Regions from separate parts of the Halomonas sp. N3-2A genome, predicted to be linked through region 3. Evidence: predicted binding sites of a transcription regulator. Region 3 holds the regulator's gene; each other region holds the start of a gene.
The links. Region 3 encodes PhoB, which activates phosphate uptake and scavenging genes when phosphate is short. Its sites were predicted from a motif close to TGTCATANNNNTGTCANA; they were not measured.

Region 1 (5,397 bases), 560 kb from region 3:
GCTGCTCGTCGGGCATTTAAAGCCGGTGAACTGAGCCAAACGGATTATGAAGCCCGCATGCGAGAAGAAATTGCCTTCGTCGTAGAGCGCCAGCAAGCACTAGGGCTTGATGTGCCTGTCCATGGTGAGGCTGAACGTAATGACATGGTGGAGTACTTTGGTGAGCAGTTAGAAGGCTTTGCCTTTACGCGCTTTGGCTGGGTACAAAGTTATGGCTCTCGTTGTGTGAAACCGCCGATTATTTTTGGTGATGTCACCCGCCCAGAGCCAATGACAGTGAAGTGGAGCGAATATGCCCAATCGCTCACGGATAAGCCCATGAAAGGCATGCTGACAGGGCCTGTGACGATTTTGCTGTGGTCGTTTGTGCGTGATGATCAACCCCGCGCAACCACCTGCCGCCAGATCGCCCTGGCGCTGCGTGACGAAGTATTAGATTTGGAAAAAGCCGGTATTCGGATCATTCAAATTGATGAGCCCGCGCTACGTGAAGGCTTACCGCTGCGCCAGCACGAGTGGCAGTCCTATTTAGATTGGGCGGTAGAAAGCTTCCAGCTAAGCGCTGCTGGCGTTAAGGATAGCACCCAAATTCATACCCACATGTGCTATTCGGAGTTCAACGACATCATTGGTGCCATCGCTGCACTAGACGCGGATGTGATTACTATTGAAACGTCGCGTTCCGATATGGAGTTGCTGGACGCTTTCCAGGATTTTGCATACCCGAACGAAATTGGGCCAGGGGTTTATGATATCCACACGCCTAATATTCCGGATGTTGCGTGGATGGTGGCGCTGATGGAAAAAGCGCTGGAGAAAATCCCTGCCGAGCGGCTGTGGGTGAACCCAGACTGTGGTCTAAAAACCCGTGGTTGGGCAGAAGTAGAGCCTGCATTGGCGAATATGGTGGAAGCGGCCAATCAACTACGTCAGCGTTATGCGTAATTAGCTGATCACCCGCTAGATAAGTAAGTAGGGGTGGTAAAAGTTAATTCTGAACATAGGTAGTTCTAAATATAGGTAGTTCTGAACACAGCTACTTATCATTTAAGCCCCGCTGCAACAGGCAGCGGGGCTTATTATTTCTCTAGCGGTGATAGCTAGCTTTTAGAGGCGTAGGCATAGAGCAGTGTTTCCTGGGCGCTGATCGGGTCGCCATTGCCAGGGCTCTGCAGCTGATAGCTGCCGTCGCTTTGTAGTAGCCAGCTTTGGCAGTTATCGACCAGGTAGGTTTCCAAGTCTTTACGTACTCGGGTGGCCAGCTTTTTATCCAATAGTGGGAAACAGGTTTCTACGCGATGGAACATATTGCGTGACATAAAATCAGCGCTTGAACACCACGTTTCTGGCTTGCCGTCATTGTGGAAGTGGAAAACACGGGTATGTTCTAAAAAGCGCCCAATAATCGACCGCACGCGGATATTCTCTGAAACACCCTCGATACCGGGTTTCAAACAGCACATGCCGCGAATGATTAGGTCGCACTCTACGCCTGCTTGCGAGGCGCGATAAAGCGCTTTGATAAGCTTGGGCTCTGTTAACGAATTGCACTTAATAATGATATGCCCACGCTTACCTTTAAGCGCCACCTGAGCTTCACGGTCAATCATTTCGACTAAGCGCTCGTGAAGCGTAAAGGGGGCGTGGAGCAGGGTATCGATCTTGCGCGCGCGGCCCATGCCAGAAAGCTGCTGGAACACCTTATGCACGTCCGCGCATAGCGCTGTATTGGCAGTCAGCAAGCTGTAATCGGTATATAGTTTGGCGGTTTTAGAGTGGTAGTTGCCGGTACCTAAATGTGCGTAGTGGCGCAGCTCGCCCTTCTCACGTCGCACGATATGCAGCATTTTGGCGTGGGTTTTATAGGCCATGATGCCGTAAATCACGATGGCGCCGGCTTCTTGCAGGCGTGATGCTAACTGAAGATTGTCGGCCTCATCGAAACGCGCCCGCAGCTCGATAACAACGGTAACTTCTTTGCCTTGGCTAGCGGCATCGACCAGAGCACTCACTATCGTTGAGTCTGCGCCTGTACGGTACAGCGTCTGCTTGATTGCCAGTACGTCCGGATCGCGTGCAGCCTCGCGCAGTAAATCTTCGATAGGTGAAAAGGACTGGAACGGGTGGTGAAGCAGAATATCGCTTTTGGCAATAGCGCTAAACAGGCTGCCACCTTTTAATGCTTTTGGCACGCTAGGTGAGTAAGGGCGGTAGAGTAGCTCTGGTCGGTCGACATCGCCGAGAACCGCCATCATGCGGGTCAAATTTACCGGCCCTTGAACACGGTATAAATCGCTGCTTTCTAGCTCAAACTGGCGCAGCAAGAAACTGATCAAGTCATCTGGACAATTATCAGCGACTTCAAGGCGAACACCGCTGCCATAGCGGCGGGCTAATAGCTCGCCACGTAGCGCTGAGGCCAAGTCTGAGACCTCTTCTGGGTCGACGGTCATATCGGCATTGCGGGTCAGCCGGAACTGATAACAACCGCGCACACGCATGCCGGGGAAGAGTTCCTCTGCATGTGCGTGAATCATCGACGATAAGAAAATATACTCGGAGAAGCCTTCTGCACATAGCGCTTTAGGCAGCGCCATCAAACGAGGCAGTGAGCGGGGTGCTGGCAGTATTGCCATACCGCCAGCCCGGCCAAAGGCGTCCTTTCCCTCTAGCTCAACAATGAAGTTGAGGCTTTTATTAACCAAGCGCGGGAACGGGTGGGAAGGATCTAAGCCAATGGGGCTGATGACCGGCATGATCTCGTTATCAAAAAAATCTTTCACCCAGGCTTTTTGCTCGTCGGTCCACTGATCGCGACGACGAAAGCGTAATCCCTGAGCTTCCAGCGCGGGCAGCAGTGTTTCGTTCAATATTTGATATTGGCGGGCAATTTGCTGATGCGCGATATCCGAAATTTCTGCCAACACAGCCTTGGGTAAGCGGCCATCAGCGGCGGTGGTATCGTCGCCTAGTGCCATTTGGTGTTTAAGCCCAGCGACTCTTATCTCAAAAAACTCATCCATGTTGGATGAAAAGATCAGCAGAAACATCAGCCGGTTAAGTAGCGGATGCGCATCGTCCAGGGCTTGTTCAAGCACCCGGATATTGAATTGCAGATGAGAAAGCTCGCGATTGAAGTAGAGCTGCGGATCGTCAAGATCCGCCTCCAAATGAGACTCTTTCGCGTGAACTCCGGTGGGGGTACGATTGATGCGCAATGGCAAAGCTTCTCCCTCGCCACTTACTGTCTCGTTTGCAGCGTTCGTTGACTCGCTAGAAAATACTGGCGTGGAATCTGCTGATTGATCGTCCATGGTTGCCCCCCCGGTGGTGGTTCATACTCATCATAGCGTGATAATTGCTGTTGATAGGAGTATGCCGGGAAAAGATGACAAACTAGTGTCACTGGTTTGTCATCTTTACGGACTGATCTACTAAACTAACGCTGCAATAAGCGTGCTGCTTCTAACGCAAAATAGGTTAAAATTCCATCAGCTCCTGCGCGCTTGAAGCACATCAGTGACTCAAGAATCACCGGTTCGGCCTCAAGCCAGCCGTTATCGAAAGCAGCGCGATGCATGGCGTATTCACCGCTGACTTGGTAAGCAAATGTCGGTACTTGGAGTTCGCTTTTTACACGGCGTACGATATCCAAGTAAGGCATACCGGGTTTCACCATCACCATATCGGCGCCTTCGGCGATATCCATAGCCACTTCATGCAGCGCTTCATCGCTATTGGCAGGATCCATCTGATAGGTGCGTTTATCTGCTTTGCCAAGGTTAGTGGCAGACCCGACTGCATCACGGAAGGGGCCGTAATACTTAGAGGCATACTTAGCGCTATACGCCATAATACGCACATTATGCAGGTGTTCTTGCTCTAACACTTGGCGGATGGCGCCGATGCGGCCATCCATCATATCGGAGGGGGCTACGACATCGGCGCCTGCTTCGGCGTGGGAGAGCGCTTGTTTGAGCAGCGTATCCACTGTGCGGTCATTTTGCACATAGCCGTGCTCATCAAGAATGCCGTCCTGTCCGTGGCTAGTATAGGGGTCAAGGGCGACATCGGTAATAATGCCAAGCTCTGGTAGCGCTTCTTTTAGCGCCCGCACACTACGCTGGACAAGACCGTTAGCGTTGTAAGCCTCTTCCGCTAACTCGCTTTTTTGCTCAGTATCGATAACGGGGAAGAGCGCCAGGGCAGGAATACCCAGCGCGTGGGCCTCACGTGCCTGCTCAATCAACAGGTCGATGGAAAGACGCTCAACACCGGGCATTGAGGCAATTGCTTCGCGTTGATTTTCGCCTTCCAGTACAAAAACCGGCAAAATTAAATCGCTGGGTGTTAGCGTCGACTCCTGCATTAAGCGACGGGAGAAATCGTCGCGACGCATACGGCGAAGTCGGGTGGCAGGGAAATGACGGGGAGCAGAGGTGTTCAACGGCTTTCTCCAAACAATCGCATAGTCAATCGAATAGTAGGTGCCTTAAAAGGCCTAACGTGAGTATATCAGTCCTGCACTGCAGCGAAAGCAGGCTTGTGATAGCTGGCTTGTAGTGGCTTTATAGACTGACTAAAGTGAGCCACTCAGCGACGCTAAGTGGCGACGATTTAACAGCGATAATAAGCGCTACGATAAGGAGATAAGCATGACCAAACAGGTAGCAATCGTATTAGCAGGCTGCGGCGTTTTTGATGGTTCTGAAATCTATGAAACAACGCTAACGCTGCTGCGCCTTGATCAGTTAGGGATTGGCTATCGCTGCTTTGCGCCGGATGTCGCTCAGCATCATGTGATTAACCACTTAACCCAAGAGCCTGTTGAGGGTGAGCAGCGCAATGTGTTGCAGGAGTCTGCGCGCCTTGCCCGGGGTGATATTAGCCCGATTACTGAGCTAGATGCCGACGACTTTGATGCGGTCATTGTTCCTGGTGGCTTTGGTGTCGCTAAAAACCTGTCTGATTTTGCCGACAAGGGCGACAGTATGCAGGTACTTGAGAGCGTAAAAGAGGCGCTGGTAGGCTTTAAGGAAGAGGCAAAACCCATTGGCCTGATGTGTATTTCTCCTGTTTTGGTCCCGCGCCTACTTGGCGAAGGGGTGGCCGTGACCATTGGTCATGATCCGAGTGTTTCTGGCGCCATTAGTGCGATGGGTGGCCTGCACCGCAGCTGTGGCGTAGAAGACATTGTGGTGGATCATGAGCACCGGGTGGTAACGACGCCTGCTTATATGCTGGCGACCCGTATCAGTGAGGCCGCAACAGGTATCTTTAAGTTGGTAGACCGCATTGATGAAATGATGGGCTAATATTTTCTAGGTAATTGGCTATTCGTATGAGGGGCAAAAAGCCTCTCGTATGAAGAGCAAAAAGCCTCTGTCATGTTCCCAT
Region 2 (5,397 bases), 1.6 Mb from region 3:
CAGCAGGCTTTTGAGATACGTAATGGCGGCTTTGGGTCGGCAATGACGGCTCATCCCACGGATTCAACGCGCTTCTATGCATTGACTGACCGCGGCCCCAATGCCAATTTTGTTGGTGACTATGGCAAGGGGAAAATATTTCCGACACCGGACTATACGCCCCGTATCGGCCTGTTTGAGCTTCAAGCGAACGGTGTGATCGAACAGGTTGCTACCATTCTGCTTAAGCGCCCCGATGGAACCGAGATCAGTGGTCTGCCTAACAGCTTGGCACTCGGTGGAACAGGTGAAACCCCTTACCATGCCAATGGCCAGCCGATCTTAGTAGACGATAGCCAGCCCTATAATGAAGTTACTAATCCGATCCGCTTGGATGATTATGGTCTGGATGGCGAAGGGCTGGTGGCGCTATCGGACGGCACCTTCTGGGTTAGCGATGAGTACGGTCCGCACATGGTCCACTTCGATGCCGAAGGTCGTGAAATCGGTCGAATCAACCCCTTTGCCGACGATGACCGGGTCGAGATGAACCTGCCAGCAGAGTTTGCCAATCGGCGTGCCAACCGAGGTATGGAAGGGCTGGCTATCACACCGGATGAGACAACGCTGGTAGGCATTATGCAGTCCACTCTGTACAACCCGGGCAGTACGGTGAAAGACCTGGATATCACCCGCATCGTTACAGTGGACCTGGACTCGGGCGAGACTGGACAGTACCTCTACCGCCAAGAGCAAAATCAGAATTCCAACTCAGAGCTTGTTGCGCTGAGCGCCACTGAGTTTTTGGTGCTTGAACGAGATGGCCGTTTTCTAAGCGGTGGTCCCGACGGTGTCGAGGCCGCGACACCGGATGCTCAGAAGCAGGTTTATCGCATTGACCTTACCTCGGGCACCAATCTTGAGGCGGTCTCAGCCAACGGCGACCTGAAACAGGATGCCGAACTGGGGCTAACCTTGGCAGGCAAAACCTTGGAAGAAGTGGTTCTAGAGCAGGGGTGGGGCGCTCTGGCCAGCGCTGGAATTGAGCCAGTGAGCAAGTCTCTGGTGGTGGATATGGTGGCGGAAGTCAACTATCCCCACGATAAAATGGAAGGTCTATGGGTGATTGATGACCAACGCCTGGGGGTACTGAACGACGATGATTTCGCCACCTGGTCCACCGATGGTCAACTCGAGCAGAAAATGCTGGACGCTAACACTGTGGATGGCGGCCGCCTGTTTATTATCGAGGCCGACCTGAGCACCGATTGATCAACGTAACGGCCTAGCAATCACATAATCTCCCTAAATGAATTACTGCGCGCCCTGGGTTTGGCTATTTTGGTTAGCTGTCCTGGGGCGTGTTTGTGTCTTCGTCTCCCCCGTGGCTATCTTTTTCTTTTTGGTCTGCTGCTTTCTTACGCGGGTCTTCGCTTTCTTCATCCAGCCAGGTGCCACAGCGCAGGCAGTAACGAGCGCGCTTTTCATGGCGGTCATGGCCACAGCCGGGGCAGGCTTCTTCTGAATAACGGTCTTCGCGAATAGAGCGGATTACCTGGGCGGAAAATACCCCGGTAGGCACGGCAATAATCGAATACCCCAACAGCATCAGAATCATCGTGATCGCTTTGCCTATCGACGTGGCGGGGACAATATCGCCGTAGCCTACCGTGGTCATACTCACGATCGCCCAATACATCGACATAGGAATGCTGGTAAAACCGGCTTCTGGTGACTCGATGGTGTACATCAGCGCAGCAAACAGTATGACGACCATCATGATGCTGCTAAAAAACAGCAGGATTTGACGAAGACTGCGTCTAAGCGCATCGAGTAGTAAACGCCCCTCGCCGATAAACTCCATCAATCTCAAAATCCGGAAAATGCGTAGTACCCGCAGTACCCGTACGATGACCAGCCCGTGAGCACCAGGCACCAGCAGTACTAACCAGGCTGGCAAAATCGCGATCACATCGACAATACCGTAGAAGCTTTTTAGGTAAACCGTTGGGCGCTCTAAGCAGTAAATCCGCACCGCCAGTTCAATGCTGAAAAGTAGCGTAAATAGCCACTCTGCATAGTAAAAAATGTGCCCGTAGCGTTCGGAGTAACTCGCTACGCTGTCCAGTAAAATGACCGCCACGCTGATCAGAATGGCGATAATCAGCGCAATATCAAACCCTTTGGCTCCCGGCGTATCGGACTCGAAAATAATATGGAAAAGCCGTGTGCGCAGTCCTTCTGCACCGGGAGTTAATTGAAAACTCATCGCGACATCCTGAAGTGGGCTGAATGTTTCTAGCGTAGCGTGGTTTGATAGGCGAAGCGATGCGCCAGGGTTAACGCAGCAGCGCCATAAGCGGGCGTTGGGTGGCCATTATCAGTCAGTGCTGTGGTCAGCGTCTGAGCGTTACGGCGGGTACCTTCATCCAACTGCGGATGGGTCGCCAGTGTGGCTAACGCCTGCTGTGCAATGGTTAAGTGTTCCGCAAGGCCACTGTCGTGGTAGGCGTCCAGCGCCACTGTGGCTCTGTGTAGCCACTCAGCCGGTGCGTCAGCTTCAGGTAGTGACCACTGCTGCACGCCTAACGCATTGCCGCGAGCGGCTTTGCTGGTATCCGAAGGGCGCAGCGGTACGCTTTCCGCGAGCGTTAATGCTAGCCCCCAAAGCGCCTCTGGCTCACCCGCTTTTAGTTCCAGCTCGACCTCGCAAATAGCTGCTTGAGCACCACCGCTGACAATCTCTCCTTCGTCCAACACGAGCTCGATATGGCTGCCCTGCCAGTCGATTTGCCAGCTGCGCCGGGTAAAGTCGGTGCGCAGCGCAGGTTGTAGCGCGGAAATGACGGTGCCTAGTGAACCGTTGAACGGCGGAAGGGCAGCCAAGCCATGCTGGTCAAGCTGTGGGCTAGGAACTTGCCACTCCCACTCTTGTCGGGTAGAAAGGCCGCCACCACCATGGCCGGCGGTTTTCACCGTTTGCAGCACGCGATCATCAACTTGGCGTAAGCGCACGGCAATCCGTGCATTCGCCATATCGCCCGCAGGGGTATCGAAATAGGTGTTCGAAAGATGTTGCCGTTGGGGTGTTTCGGCTAGTGCTGCGTGGCACAGCAGCGTGTTTAGTTGAGCTGGCGCAAGGGCGAGTTTAAGCTCTATTTCGGTAGGCGCTGAAACAGAATCAGCAGTAGATGTTGAATTTTTCATGACATTAGCCACCTTTGTATTGTGACGTTTCAATTAATTTTTCATGACATTGTGAACTTTTCATGACGGCGGCGAGCGCACTCTTTATACTGGCGCCGCCATTTCCAGGCTCCCCGAAAACAGGCTAAAGGCTATATGGTTACCTCCAACCCTTTTTCCGCGATGTTTGGCCGCTCGCCATTCCAGCCGCTGCTGGCCCACATCGTCAAGGCCAATGAATGTGCCGACCAACTGTTGCCGTTCTTCGAAGCATCGCTTGCCGGTGATTGGGATACCGCAGCTGTACTGCGTGAAAACGTTACCCGCTTAGAGCATGACGCCGACACGTTGAAAACAGAGCTTCGGCTTAACCTGCCCAATACGATGTTCCTTCCCGTCTCGCGGTCCGACTTGCTCGACCTTATCAGCGTGCAGGATAAAATCGCCAACAAGGTGCGCGACATTACCGGCATTATGCTGGGGCGTAAAATGCGTGTGCCCAATGAGTTGGCCGATCCCATGCGCGATTATATGCGTACCAGCGTGGCGTGTGTGTCCCAGGCTCGCCAAGCGCTTGAAGAGCTGAAAGAGCTGCTTGAGTCCGGTTTTGGACGCAATGTTTCCGATGTTATTCAGAATATGATCCGTGAGCTGCACACACTTGAGCACCAAGCCGACAGCCAGCAGATCGCGATACGTCGCCAACTGTTTGAGCTTGAAAGCCAACTTCCGCCTGTTGATGTGATTTTCCTTTACAAAATCATTGAGTGGGTCGGTGAAGTTTCTGATCGCGCTGAACGCGTGGGCAGCCGCCTACAGATTTTGACCGCACGCTAAGGGGTACCCATGCAGATTATTGCCCAGCACGGTGAAATTTTTATCATCCTGGCCTGTTTGTTTGGCTTTTTTATGGCTTGGGGCGTTGGCGCGAATGATGTTGCCAATGCGATGGGGACCTCGGTGGGGTCGAAAGCGATCACCATCAAACAAGCAATTTTGATTGCGGTAGTCTTTGAATTTTTAGGCGCATGGCTGGCGGGTGGTGAGGTGACCAACACCATTCGTAAAGGCATTATCGACCCAGAATTGCTCCAGGAAGATCCACAGTTACTAGTGTACGGTATGTTATCAGCGCTGCTAGCAGCGGGTACTTGGTTACTGGCAGCATCGATGAAAGGTTGGCCGGTTTCCACGACGCATTCCATTGTAGGTGCCATTGTGGGCTTTGCCGTAGCGGGACTGGGTGCCTCTACGGTTGATTGGGGCGCTGTTGGCACCATTGCAGCAAGCTGGGTCGTTTCTCCTCTTTTAGCGGGTACTATCGGCTTCGTGCTGTTTAAATCAGTGCACCACCTGATTTTTGAAAATGATAATCCCTTCACGGCTGCCAAACGCTATGTACCGGGCTACGTATTTTTGGTTGGTTTTATTGTGGCGATGGTCACGCTAACCAAAGGTCTGTCTCACGTTGGGCTGGACCTGACCTTTAGTCAAAGCCTGCTGCTGTCTATCTTGTTAGGACTTGTGATCATGGGTGTAGGCCTGGTGATGCAGCGTCGTATCAAGTTCGAGAAAAATGTCAACGACCACTTTGGATACGCCAACGTTGAACGGGTCTTCGGCGTATTAATGATCTTTACTGCGTGTGCCATGGCGTTTGCTCACGGCTCTAACGACGTTGCGAACGCGGTTGGTCCGCTAGCGGCGGTCATTAGCGTGGTGCAAACTGGCGGCCAAATTGAAGGCTCTGCGCTAGTGCCCTGGTGGGTATTGGTACTGGGCGGTGCTGGCATCGTGGTGGGCTTAGTAACTTACGGCCACAAAGTCATTGCCACCGTGGGAACCGGTATTACTGAGCTTACCCCCAGCCGTGGCTTTGCCGCCACGCTGGCAGCCGCGACCACAGTGGTATTAGCTTCCGGCACGGGTCTGCCGATTTCAACCACCCACACACTGGTGGGGGCGATATTAGGCGTAGGGCTTGCCCGGGGTATGGCGGCGCTTAACCTGCGTGTTATTGGCACCATCGCCATGTCCTGGCTGATTACGCTACCTGCCGGGGCTGGTTTGGCTATTCTGTTCTTCTTTATGTTCAAAGGCATGTTTGGTTAACAGCAAGGGGTAACCCCGCCCAATACGTGACTGCTTGGCCAAACGCACAGCGGCATCTTCTTTTACACAAGAAGGTGCCGCTGTTTTTTATGCTCTGTTAAAGTAAACGCTGATACTTTC
Region 3 (5,397 bases):
AAAACTTATTTGTCACACACGTTTAACCATCGCCCTCTTTACCAGCGTGTACTGCTACCTTCTTCACGGTTGAGTTCTTCAGCGCGATAACCTGCTCGCTCTTTAGAGTCATCATCAGCGTCACTGGCACGGCTTGAAGGAGCATATATCAGAGTATTCTCATTATCATTGATCAAATCTTTAGCTGAATAGGTCGCAGGGCCCGATGTGTTACGAGATTGAGGTTGAATAATTTCTTGGTTCTCAGCACGTCCTTGATTCAGCTCTATGGAAGAGTGTGCAAACGCTATTGGACTTGCGATAAGCCCCAACGATAAGCCTACAACCACAGTGCTTTTAACAAATGATTTCAACAACATAAATAAAAACTCCTTGCTATATGGAGCAACCGACAATGCAATGATACAAGGTACCTTCTTTTGCCAATCGCAAAACGTGTCATCTGAATAATTGCATTTTTAACACCAAGAAACAGTGGGCAACGTAACAATGATTATACTATACACAAAAAATTAGACCCCACCGAAGTGGGGTCTTGAGCACTCTTAGTATCGCGATACGTAACACTAGCTTCCTATCCGTTTGAGGGGCTCCAACCTTGGAATTAACCCTGACTAGCGTGTTGACCGTCGAAAGATTCAATCCTTGAATCTAGGAGCATCCATGCAATTTGACATCCATGCCTCTGAATAGCTCATCCGTAAGCGTAAGAGTTATAGTACCTTTTGAAAAGATAAGTAACCAAAGTTAATGTTACATTCCGCTATTTTCTTCAGGCAACTCATCTGTGCTGTCATAGCCAGACTCTGAATCGTCCTGGCTCGTTGAACTAGGTTCCATGTCGCTGGCGTTATCGCCTTCGTCATGAGTCAACTCTTGGCTATCATAATTACTTGAATCTGTTGTACTTTCGGATTGAGTCTCAACAGGCTGCTCATCAGGGGAAATATTGTTCGCGGGGTCTGCTGGCTCTTGAGCGAATGCTGCAGGGCTAGCAACTAAACCGAACGCTACACTTAAAATACCAGCTTTCTTGAGTAGTTCCTTGGACATCATGTTCCGTCTCCTAGATCGCTGTTCAGGTACTGCTTAAATAGTAAGAAAGACGGCCTTTCGGCTTACCAATTCCTATGGTTTTCTCTCTTACCAAGTACCAAGACACGTGCAGACGATGTGCCAAAAAATCAAAAATGATATAAAAAACCAAATAAAACAATAATTTATCAAATGAAAGATAATAGGAAGAGCGCTTAAAGCGTTTGCAGATCAAGCAGGGAAAGTGGTTAGAAATGGCACATGAGTATTATGTGGCCATACTTGTATGACAAGCATGACACACCTATACATCACTTGTACTTAAACAGCATTGCGCGAGGCGGGCTCGCTTTTGACAACACGTGATGACGGAAAAACACAGCGAAAGAGGGCTCCTTCGCCAGGGCGAGATTCAATTTGTAACAATGCGTCATGTCTTAGTAGCACATGCTTTACAATCGCCAGACCAAGCCCGGTACCACCCGTTGCAGTACTACGCCCTTTATCAACGCGATAGAAACGCTCGGTTAAGCGTGGAATATGCACAGGGTCAATTCCCTCACCATCGTCGTCAACTTCAATACAAGCACTGCCATTCGGCAGGGTTTTCCAGCGAAGTGTTATCTGACTGCCCTCTGGCGTATACCGCACAGCGTTAAACACTAGGTTTGAAATAGCGCTATGCAGTTCCTGCTCGCTGCCGATCAGACGGGCATCGCTCTCAAGCGCGACTTGAACACTGTGCTGTTGGTTAGAGAGCGCTAGCGCATCGCAGCGAATGGTGTCGAGCATTGGCCCTAACGCCAACGCATGATGATCCTCGCCACCTTGATCAATTTCTAACCGAGAGAGCAGTAGCAGATCATTGACTAAGTTTTGCATACGCTTCGTCTGCTCTTCCATCTGAGCAATACCTCGGCCCAAACGTGGTGGAAGTTGCTCTTTCAAGTCGCTGTAGGTTTCTAAATAACCCGTCAGTACCGTTAGCGGTGTGCGTAGTTCATGGGAAACATTGGCGACAAAGTCACGCCGCATCTGCTCTAAACGATGCAAGCGGGTAATATCTCGCGCCATTACCAAGCGCTCATCATCACCATAGAGAGTAATTTGATATTGAAGGATATGCCGTTCATCGATGGGCGACGTTAAGGTCAGCGGCTCACCGTATTTACGTGCATTAAAGTAGCTGATAAATCGCGGGTCACGAAGCAGATTGGTAATGTGCTGGCCACGGTCGTGGGCGGTTTGCAAGCCCAGCATTTCCGTCGCGGCACTGTTCCACCACTCCAGGTCACCATGCCGATCTAGCATAACGACACTGTCACGCATCGCTTCGGATGATTCCTGAATACGTGCAAGGGTGGCACGTAAGCGATTCTGAGTAATCCGTTGGCTCTTTTGGTAGCGATACAAGCGATCAAAAAGCTCGCCCCACATGCCGCTCGCAGCAGGGGGTTCATCATGAGGGTGAAGCGTTAACCACTTAAAGAGCGCACGCAGTTGGCGCAGTTGATACACCAGACAAACGGCAAGACCTGCAGCAACGCCAAGACCTGGCATACCCAGCAACCACCCCAGACAAGCGCCCAAAGCGGCCAGCCACGCAATTCGCCATAGTTCTCGGCTCCACAGGCGCACCGTTACACCCGCGCGGAAAAACGGTACCCAGTGCCTCTCACCGTTTGAATGAGACTCTGGTGAGCTTCTCCTAGGGCCTTACGTAGACGTCGGATGTGAACATCTACCGTCCGCTCTTCAACGTATACGTTACCGCCCCACACTTGATCGAGCAGTTGGCTACGTGTATAGGCGCGCTCTTGGTGCGTCATGAAAAACTGCAGCAGACGGTACTCCGTCGGCCCCATTTCTAACGCCTTACCGTAAGCACTCACACGGTGGCTCACTGGGTCTAATAGCAAGCCATTAATTTCAATAGGATCTTCGACACCACGGGGGGTAGTACGTCGCAATACTGCTTTTAAGCGCGCCACCAGTTCGCGGGGAGAGAAAGGCTTGGTGATATAGTCATCCGCCCCAGCCTCAAGCCCTTGAATCTTATTATCTTCTTCGCCTTTAGCGGTCAGCATAATGATAGGCACCTCGGCAGTGGCTTCTTCACGCTTTAAGCGCCTTGCAAGCTCAATACCACTGGTGCCCGGCATCATCCAATCCAGCAAAAGCAGATCTGGCTGGTGGTCAACCATCATCGCGTGGGCATCCTGGGCGTTATCCGCTTCAAGCACGCGATAGTCAGCCATTTCCAGCGCCACTGCGATCATCTCGCGAATAGGCGCCTCATCATCGACAATCAAAACGGTCTTGGCGGTCATTCCAGGGCCTCACGGTGTTCAATGAAAACTAATTTAAAAAATAGTTTAAAAAAACAGTTCAAAGACATGTCAGTGACGATAACACCATGACTCGATGACAATTTTATGACATAGAGGATATTTAGCCAGTTATTGGCCACCAACTTAGTGCAATACCTGCAAAAATTAACAAGCCTGACCAATGATTATTAAGAAATGCCTGGAAGCAGCGGTCGCGCTCACGGCCAGCGATTAAGCGTTGTTGATGGACAAACGTAGCGGCCATAGCGGCTAATCCAAGCCAGAAAAAGCCACCTAAACCAACGCGCCATCCTACCCAGGCAAGTAGTCCAAGTGCCGCCACTTGCAACACACCAATGATCAGACGATCAGCGCTACCAAACAGCACCGCGGTAGATTTGATGCCAATTTTTAGGTCATCGTCGCGGTCGACCATGGCGTATTGAGTATCGTAGGCAACGGTCCACAGCACGTTAGCGCTAAACAGTAGCCATGCTTCAAACGGTACATGACCCAATACCGCACCGAATGCCATGGGAATCGCCCAAGAGAACGCAGCCCCTAACACCACCTGAGGTAAATGGGTGTAGCGCTTCATAAACGGGTAAATGAACGCTAATACAACACCACCTATCGACAACAGCACCGTAAACCAATTGGTCAATAGCACTAAAATGAAAGCAGTGGCTACCAGCGCGATAAACAGCAGCTGCGCCTCGGTTTCACTGATACGACCAGTGGCTAGCGGACGATGTTTAGTGCGCTTTACATGGCCATCGAAATGACGATCAGCGTAATCATTAACCACACAGCCCGCGGCGCGCATCACATAAACGCCAGCAATAAAGATCAGCAGAACATTCCGTCCAGGCACACCCTCTGCTGCTATCCACAATGCCCATAAGGTGGGCCACATCAATAGCCAAGTACCAATCGGGCGATCCAATCGCGTTAAATGTAAAAAATCAGCCACCCGAGCCCATCCCGTTGGCCTCAACAGAGAACGGTCCATGCTTACCTCTCAAAAAGAAAACGCTGGTGATAGCCTAGCGCGAAGACAGGGCAAGATCATCTGCCATGGTCGATAAAAAGTATTCCTGCACTAACAGCGACAGCCCACCGTGCTGAAACACTGAGCGCCGCCCCCATACGCTGTCTAAAAGCGACGCAGAGTGTTCCGCGACAAAGCGTGGCTGATGGCGAGTGGCGTAGAGTGGCCCGCGCACTAAGTCAGGTTGTTGAAACAGCCAACTGCCTAATGAACGCTCGCCAAGCCCTTCTAACCCCTTACCTTGTAATTGACTAAGTGGCGCTACCGAGCGTGCGACTACCCAGGGCTTATCGCCGACACACAACGCGACTTCTCTCAGCCATGCATAGCGGCGCGGTTCAATTCCCAGCGCTAGCGCTTCATCCCGTAGAGGTAAGCCAATCGTTTGACGTAACAATTGCACCCGAAACGCGTTTGTGCCGCCTGCGACGGTTAACCGCGTCGTTAAGGAGTCCGTCGATGCCACCCACTGCCACCACGCAGCGCTCATTGCAGGACGAGCCGCAGCAACAGGGAGCCAGTGAGGAAATAGTCGATGAGGAAGGGAAGCTTGCCGAACAGTAGGGGCGATCACCAAAGTCTCCAAGGCGGTCAATACACAGAAAGCTAGTGTAACATGGTGACCTCACAGGCTTTTGTTCCGCCGACTTTTGGTGACTGCATGCCCTCACACGAGATATCGCGATATACCCATTCGGCACTGATTATTATTGGCACCGGTATGGCGGGGATTGGCCTTGCCCGCGCCCTACGCCGACATGGCGATACACGTACCATTACCCTTATCAGTGCCGATAGTGGCGATGATTACAGTAAACCGCTGCTTTCTACAGGCTTTGCGAAACGCTTAACGCCAGACCAACTCGCCCAACGTGACGCCAGCGGCGTCGCAGAAGAACTGAATGCTGAGTTAATTACCCACACCCAGGTCGCACACCTGCATGTGGATAACCAATGCGTAGAACTCAGTAATGGCCAGCA

Region 1: a site for PhoB is predicted at 3,401-3,418, ahead of ppk1 (polyphosphate kinase 1). Genes of this name have one in related genera too.
Region 2: a site for PhoB is predicted at 3,218-3,235, ahead of CEK60_RS10865 (CYTH domain-containing protein). Genes of this name have one in related genera too.

Annotation. Positions count from the first base shown of each region.
Region 1 is NZ_CP022286.1:3,355,566-3,360,962, reverse strand. It holds gene metE (5-methyltetrahydropteroyltriglutamate--homocysteine S-methyltransferase) at 1-945, shown strand, start outside; gene ppk1 (polyphosphate kinase 1) at 1,101-3,314, opposite strand; gene hemB (porphobilinogen synthase) at 3,440-4,447, opposite strand; gene elbB (isoprenoid biosynthesis glyoxalase ElbB) at 4,656-5,315, shown strand.
Region 2 is NZ_CP022286.1:2,315,466-2,320,862, reverse strand. It holds gene CEK60_RS10875 (esterase-like activity of phytase family protein) at 1-1,251, shown strand, start outside; gene CEK60_RS10870 (ion transporter) at 1,325-2,248, opposite strand; gene CEK60_RS10865 (CYTH domain-containing protein) at 2,278-3,186, opposite strand; gene CEK60_RS10860 (TIGR00153 family protein) at 3,322-4,002, shown strand; gene CEK60_RS10855 (inorganic phosphate transporter) at 4,012-5,277, shown strand.
Region 3 is NZ_CP022286.1:3,917,058-3,922,454, reverse strand. It holds gene CEK60_RS18310 (hypothetical protein) at 39-359, opposite strand; gene CEK60_RS18305 (hypothetical protein) at 754-1,056, opposite strand; gene phoR (phosphate regulon sensor histidine kinase PhoR) at 1,357-2,673, opposite strand; gene phoB (phosphate regulon transcriptional regulator PhoB) at 2,676-3,365, opposite strand; gene ubiA (4-hydroxybenzoate octaprenyltransferase) at 3,487-4,377, opposite strand; gene CEK60_RS18285 (chorismate--pyruvate lyase family protein) at 4,412-4,990, opposite strand; gene CEK60_RS18280 (NAD(P)/FAD-dependent oxidoreductase) at 5,078-5,397, shown strand, end outside.